DNA from 2 places in the Pseudomonas sp. NFX1 genome. Region 1 is predicted to be linked to the other one. Evidence: riboswitches for the same ligand, from Rfam matches in the RefSeq annotation. Region 1 holds a riboswitch; the other holds the start of a gene.
What was found. Region 1 has a riboswitch for thiamine pyrophosphate ahead of thiC (phosphomethylpyrimidine synthase ThiC). Riboswitches for the same ligand answer to the same signal wherever they lie in the genome.

Region 1 (3,385 bases):
GGCTTTCGCGCTGTTGCTCGCTCTGGCTCAGGCGCTGGTAGGCCTCGCGCACTTGCGAACTGGTCAGGCCGCCGCTGTAGATCGGAATGTTCAGCTGCAGGCCGATGCTGGTCTGCTCGACGTCGCCGCTGTAACGCACGCCCAGTTGCGAAGGGTTGGTGAAGCCGAGGCTGTCGTTGTCACCCTTCTGGTACTTGGCCACCGCATCCAGGGTCGGGGCATGGCCGGCCTTGCGCTGGCGCAGGGTTTCTTCAGCGGCGTTGACGGCGTAGTTGGTCGCCAGCAGGTTGAGGTTCTGCCGCCCGGCGGTCTCGACCCAGGCTTTGGCATCGTTGGGCGTGGGCACCTGAATCGGCAGGGTGTGGACGACGCCCTGGATCGATGCGTATTCGCGGTTGGTCAGGGTTACCAGGGCTTCGAAGGCATCCTGTACCTGGCGCTCGGCGATGATCCGGTTGGCCCGGGCGGTGTCGTAGCTGGCCTGGGACTGCAAGACGTCGGTCTTGTCGGAAAGGCCCACGTCGAAACGCTCGTTGGACTGGTCGAGCTGGCGCTTGAAGGCCGATTCTTCAGCCTTGGTCGCGGCCAGGTTGTCCTGGGCGCGCAGCACCGCAAAATAGTTTTGCGCCGTCTGCAGAATGAGGTTCTGCTCGGTGGCAGACAGCTCAAGCGCTGCCTGCTCGTTGACCGCCTCGGCGGCCTGCAACTGGAACCAGCGGTCGGCACGGAACACCGGCTGCGCCAGGGTCGCACTCCAGGAGTTGCCGCTGCGGTTGGAAGTCATCGACGGTTCGTCGAGCTTGGTACGGGTGTTCAACATTTCGGCGCTGGCCGACAGGTTCGGCAGCAGCCCGGCGCGGGCCTGCGGTACCACCTCGCGGCGGGCGCCATAATCGGCGCGGGCCGCTGCAAGGTCGGCGTTGTTGTCGACCGCCTCCTGGTAGACGCTGACCAGGTCGGTCTTCACCGTCATGGGCACATCCGCTGCCCAGACCACTCCGTTGGACGCACAAGACACGGCTATCGCCAGTGAGAGTTTGCGCAGCATAGAGGCAATCCTTGTACGAAAATTAATTACTGAACTGTTGAGTATCGAGCGATGGGCCAGTGTAGTGCCATGCGCCCCCGGCAACAATCGCCCAGTGCGCCTTTCATCATCCCCGCATTTACCCGCTTGGCTTTGCCGGCCACTCCAGTCTAGACTGCGCATGTTCTTGTCGGGGTGCCTTGTTGCAAAGGCTGAGATCGGAAGTTCCGGATCCCGTTGAACCTGATCAGGTTAGCGCCTGCGTAGGGAACAAGATTGCTCGCTTTCCCGATGAGCCTCTTGTGCCAGGTCCGGGATTGTCGCCGCTGTAAAAAGCGCAAGGCACCCCCATGTCCGGCACTGCATCCATCTCTGGGTGCGTCCGCGTCTTTCAGGTTCTCCCCGACATTCCATCCGCTAGGAAGCTGTCTGGAGAGCCCGTGATGAGCAAACAAGAAAAAACGATCAACCTCAGCGAGTCGGCACAAGTCGATCAGCAGTCCGTGCAACCGTTCCCCCGTTCGCGCAAGGTCTATGTCGAGGGCTCTCGCCCGGACATCCGCGTGCCCATGCGCGAAATCAGCCTGCACGACACCCCGACCGACTTCGGCGGCGAAACCAATGCCCCGGTGCTGGTCTATGACACTTCCGGCCCGTACACCGACCCCAACGTCATCATCGACGTGCGCAAGGGCCTGGCCGACGTCCGTTCGGCCTGGATCGACGCCCGCGGCGACACCGAGCGGCTGGGCGGCCTGACCTCGAACTTCGGCCAACAGCGCCTGAACGATGCAGAGCTGGCCAAGCTGCGCTTCAACCACGTGCGCAACCCGCGCCGCGCCAAGGCTGGCGTCAACGTCTCGCAGATGCACTACGCCCGCCAGGGCATCATCACCGCCGAGATGGAATACGTGGCCATCCGCGAGAACATGAAGCTGCAGGAAGCCCGTGCTGCCGGCCTGCTCGACCAGCAGCACGCCGGCCACAGCTTCGGCGCCAACATCCCGAAAGAAATCACCCCCGAATTCGTCCGCGAAGAAATCGCCCGCGGCCGCGCGATCATCCCGGCCAACATCAACCACACCGAGCTGGAGCCGATGATCATCGGCCGCAACTTCCTGGTGAAGATCAACGGCAACATCGGCAACAGTGCGCTGGGCTCCTCGATCGAGGAAGAAGTGGCCAAGTTGACCTGGGGCATTCGCTGGGGCTCGGACACGGTCATGGACCTGTCCACCGGCAAGCACATTCACGAAACCCGCGAGTGGATCATCCGTAACTCGCCGGTGCCGATCGGTACCGTGCCGATCTACCAAGCCCTGGAGAAAGTCGGCGGCGTCGCCGAAGACCTGACCTGGGAGCTGTTCCGCGACACCCTGATCGAGCAGGCCGAGCAGGGCGTGGACTACTTCACCATCCATGCTGGCGTGCTGCTGCGTTATGTGCCGCTGACCGCCAAGCGTGTCACCGGCATCGTCAGCCGGGGTGGCTCGATCATGGCCAAGTGGTGCCTGGCGCATCACCAGGAAAACTTCCTGTACACCCACTTCAACGAAATCTGCGAAATCATGAAGGCCTACGACGTCAGCTTCTCGCTGGGCGACGGCCTGCGCCCGGGCTCGATCGCCGACGCCAACGACGCTGCACAGTTCGGTGAGCTGGAAACCCTTGGCGAACTGACCAAGATCGCCTGGAAGCATGACGTGCAGTGCATGATCGAAGGCCCAGGCCACGTGCCGATGCAGTTGATCAAGGAGAACATGGACAAGCAGCTGGAATGCTGCGACGAGGCGCCGTTCTACACCCTCGGCCCGCTGACCACTGACATTGCGCCGGGTTACGACCACATCACTTCGGGTATCGGCGCGGCGATGATCGGCTGGTTCGGTTGCGCCATGCTCTGCTACGTGACGCCCAAGGAGCACCTGGGCCTGCCGAACAAGGACGACGTCAAGACCGGCATCATCACCTACAAGATCGCCGCCCATGCCGCCGACCTTGCCAAGGGCCACCCGGGCGCGCAGATTCGTGACAACGCCTTGTCCAAGGCGCGTTTCGAATTCCGTTGGGAGGACCAGTTCAACCTTGGCCTGGACCCGGACACTGCCCGCGCGTACCACGACGAGACCCTGCCCAAGGAGTCGGCCAAGGTCGCGCACTTCTGTTCGATGTGCGGGCCGAAGTTCTGCTCGATGAAGATCACCCAGGAAGTGCGTGAATACGCCGCCAAGATCGAAACCGTGGACGTGACGGTTGCAGATGGCATGCGTGAGCAGGCCGAGCGGTTCCGCCAGGAAGGCAGCCAGCTGTACAAAAAAGTCTGACTGCAAAACTGCCCTCTGTAGGAGCGGCCTTGCG
Region 2 (3,385 bases), 2.3 Mb from region 1:
TGTTCCCCATTCGCGGGCCAAGCCCGCTCCCACAGGATACGCAGCTTACGGGGGCAGTCTGCTAGGCAGCGCCATCGAGCCCCATCTGCCAGAAGTCGGCTTCAAGGCTCGACGCCTGGCCGAAGATGCCTGCCAGCTCGACGAACCGTTGCTCGGTCATACTGCGCGCCGCCAGTTCATCCAGGTGCTTGCGCGCATTGGCCGCCACGGCCTGATAGCCCTCCCCGGCGTACTCACCAATCCATTCACGATAAGGGTGCTGGCTCAGGTCGCCAATACGCTGCGCCAACGTGCGCCCGATTTCGGCATAGCCGATGACACAGGGGGCCAACGCCACATGCAGTTCAAGCAGATCGCCCGCAGCGCCGCAATCGAGCACGTAGCGGGTATAGGCCACCGTGGCCTGATGCTCCGGCGCAGCCTGGATATCGGCCTCGGTCAGCCCCCAGCGAGCGCACAGGCGCAGGTGCAGTTCGGTTTCGTCGAGAATCGCCGCCAGGCCTGCCTGGGCGGCACGAATGTCAGCCGGCAAGCGGCTTTTGTAGGCGGCCAGCGCCCAGGCGCGGGCGAACTGGATCAGGAACAGGTAGTCCTGCACCAGGTAAGTCCGAAACGCAGACTCGCTCAGCGTGCCTTCGCCCATCTGCCGCACGAAATCGTGATCGACATAGCGATTCCATTGGTCGGCACGGGCGGCTTTGAGGCGATCGAAAATATCCATGCTCACGCCTCCCCCTCATACACGGCATCGAAGAAGGCCAGTTCCAGGGCCACGGTACGCAGGTAGAAGTCGGTGCTCAGCTCAGCCTCCTGCGGCCCCACGCGGTCCAGTTCGGCTTGCAGGAAGGCGACGAAGGCCTGGAACGCCGGGTTGTCGTGCAGGGTGATCCATTCGGCATGCACGAAGTGCTCGGGCAAGGGCTTGGGGGCTTTGATCGCCCAGTCCAGGTACAAGCCTTCGGCAACGTTCAGCACAGCCAGCGCGGCGGCATACGAACGGGTGGCCGCTGCTTCGCGCATGATGGCCTTGAAACCTGCAGTTGGGGCAGTGTCCTCGGCTTCTACGCGCTGTGCCGGGCTTACGTCCAGCGCCTCGAAGGCACGCAGGAAATACGTGTTTTCATCACTCGAAATCATCCCGGCGAACTGGCCGAAGCGCAGGCGCGCCTCGAAGGTGTCGGCGGTCGCGATGGCTGCGCCGAGCAGGGTCAGGAAGCTGTCGAGAAAACGATGATCCTGCACCAGGTAGCGGACCATGATCGGGTCCGGCAGGCTGCCGTCGCACAATTGGGTAACGAAACGGTGCCCGATGGCCGCCGACCAGGTCGGCTCGCTTTGGCGGCGCAGGGTTTGCGTGAAACGTTCGGTCATGATGCTGTCCTCTGCAGGGGGTGACAGCGAGACCGTTGCAGCTGGCATGGACTGGCCTCGCAGTGAGGCCGGCAAAAAGGCAGGTCGCAAGTCCCATCCCTTCGCCGGCATGATCCGGATCAGGTTCGAAGGGTCACCGCGCTAAAGCATTCAGCGGTTTCTCAGCCCGTTGCCGGGGCTCCCCTTGGTGGCGCACAGGTATACAGCAGGTACGAAGGTGCTGTCACTACCCAAACAGTGGGTGATGCATGACCCGTTTGTGGGTACTTACACCCGTTTTTTGACGCCTCCTACCGCACCTCATTCAGGTCTTGCAAGGTTTTGTTTAACAAAGCATTACTTAATTATCAGTTGGCACAGCCGTTGCTCAGGTCCATTAACCAGGCAAAACGCCATTGATGGCTCCAAGCCATAGAGCCGCGAGCGAGGCACAAGGCAATGAAAACATCGGCCAAGACCCAACCCACAAGGCATGCATTCAAATTGTCTTCCGTCACTGCATTGATGTTCAGCCTCGGGCTGATCCCGGCCATGGCCTCCTCCCTTGATGACGTCAGCCAGCCCCCGCCGACCGACCCCTCGGCCTACACCAATCAGCCGGCCAACCCGAACCCGGCGCTGCTCAACCTGTATACCCTGCCGGATGCCAACGAAGGCTCACTGGAACTTACCGACGGTGCCTACGGCGACCGCACCACCGTGCGCAAGGACAACGTGCTGCCGCCCGCCCTGCAAACCTCCGAAAAATACCCCACCAACGGTAAACCGAGCCCGCTGTTCGGTGCGCAGCCGTTCACCCAGCAACTGCTGCTGTTCGAAGAGTTCGGCCCCGAGAAGCTCGACCCAAGCATCCCGGTACCTAGCCTGACGTTCCCGGTGCCGACCCTCGGCGCCGCGCCTGCGCAAGACCCCAACATCGTCGCCCGCAGCGGCCCCAGCGGCACGGCGCTGGAGGCGTTTCTAAAACAACCTGGCCTGTACCCTTTCCCGACCCAATACGCCAACGTGCTCGACCGCAACCCGTGGAAGGCGCAGATCGAAATGTTCCTCAACCGCCAACCGGTCGGCTCGCCGGCTGAAGGCCGGCCACCAGGAAAAGGCTGGTCCCATCAGCGCTGGAACGAGTTCTACCCCCAGGCTGCATTCAAAACCGCCCAGGCCGGTGCACGCATCAACCTCGGGCTGCGTGACCGCAAGCAACTGCACAACTATGCGGTCGGCGAGTTCGCGCCGGGCGGGCTGTACTACCAGACTTCGGACATCCCTACCACGCTGGGCACCACCAAAGGCATCGACACCCGTTTTCACCCAAGCATGCCCCTGCAGAACCACAAATCGCTGTGGTCGTTCGATGGCACCTTCCCGCCCAAGCTGCTGATGGTGCGGTATGGCCAGTCAATCCTGATGCGCCACTACAACGCCCTGCCGATCGACCCTTCGGCCAACGGTGGCTTTGGCCTGCACACCCTCTCGACCCACGAGCATAACGGCCACTCACCGGCCGAGAGCGATGGCTTTGCCAATGCCTACTTTTTCCCCGGCCAGTACTACGACTACCGTTGGCCGGTCCAGTTGGCTGGCTACGACACGATCAATACCCGTGCCCAGGACCCGCGTGCAGCGTTCCCTTGCTCACCTGGCGAAACCTTGTTTGTGAATGATGCGTCGCCTGGCCTGAAGACCTGCGAAAACGGCAGCATCAAGATTCGTGGCGACTGGCGCGAAACCATGAGTAGCCACTGGTTCCACGACCACATGATGGATTTCACGGCGCAGAACGTCTACAAAGGCAACGCCGCGATGATGAACTACTACAGCGCCCTGGACCGCGGCAACGAGGCCCTGCAGGACGGCGTCAACCTGCGCTTGCCCAGTGGGGCCGGCATGCCGTGGGGCAACCGCGACTACGACGTCAACCTGGTGATCGCCGACAAGGCCTGGGATGCCAATGGCCAGTTGTGGTTCAACCCGTTCAACACCGACGGCTTTCTCGGCGACCAGATCCTGGTCAACT

Region 2: another riboswitch for thiamine pyrophosphate. It lies ahead of DJ563_RS06380 (TenA family protein); the one in region 1 lies ahead of thiC (phosphomethylpyrimidine synthase ThiC).

Annotation. Positions count from the first base shown of each region.
Region 1 covers NZ_CP169366.1:5,205,385-5,208,769, forward strand. The annotation lists gene DJ563_RS23365 (TolC family outer membrane protein) at 1-1,048, opposite strand, end outside; TPP riboswitch at 1,209-1,314, shown strand; gene thiC (phosphomethylpyrimidine synthase ThiC) at 1,471-3,351, shown strand.
Region 2 covers NZ_CP169366.1:1,491,134-1,494,518, reverse strand. The annotation lists gene tenA (thiaminase II) at 62-721, opposite strand; gene DJ563_RS06380 (TenA family protein) at 724-1,371, opposite strand; TPP riboswitch at 1,451-1,566, opposite strand; gene DJ563_RS06375 (Ig-like domain-containing protein) at 1,876-3,385, shown strand, end outside.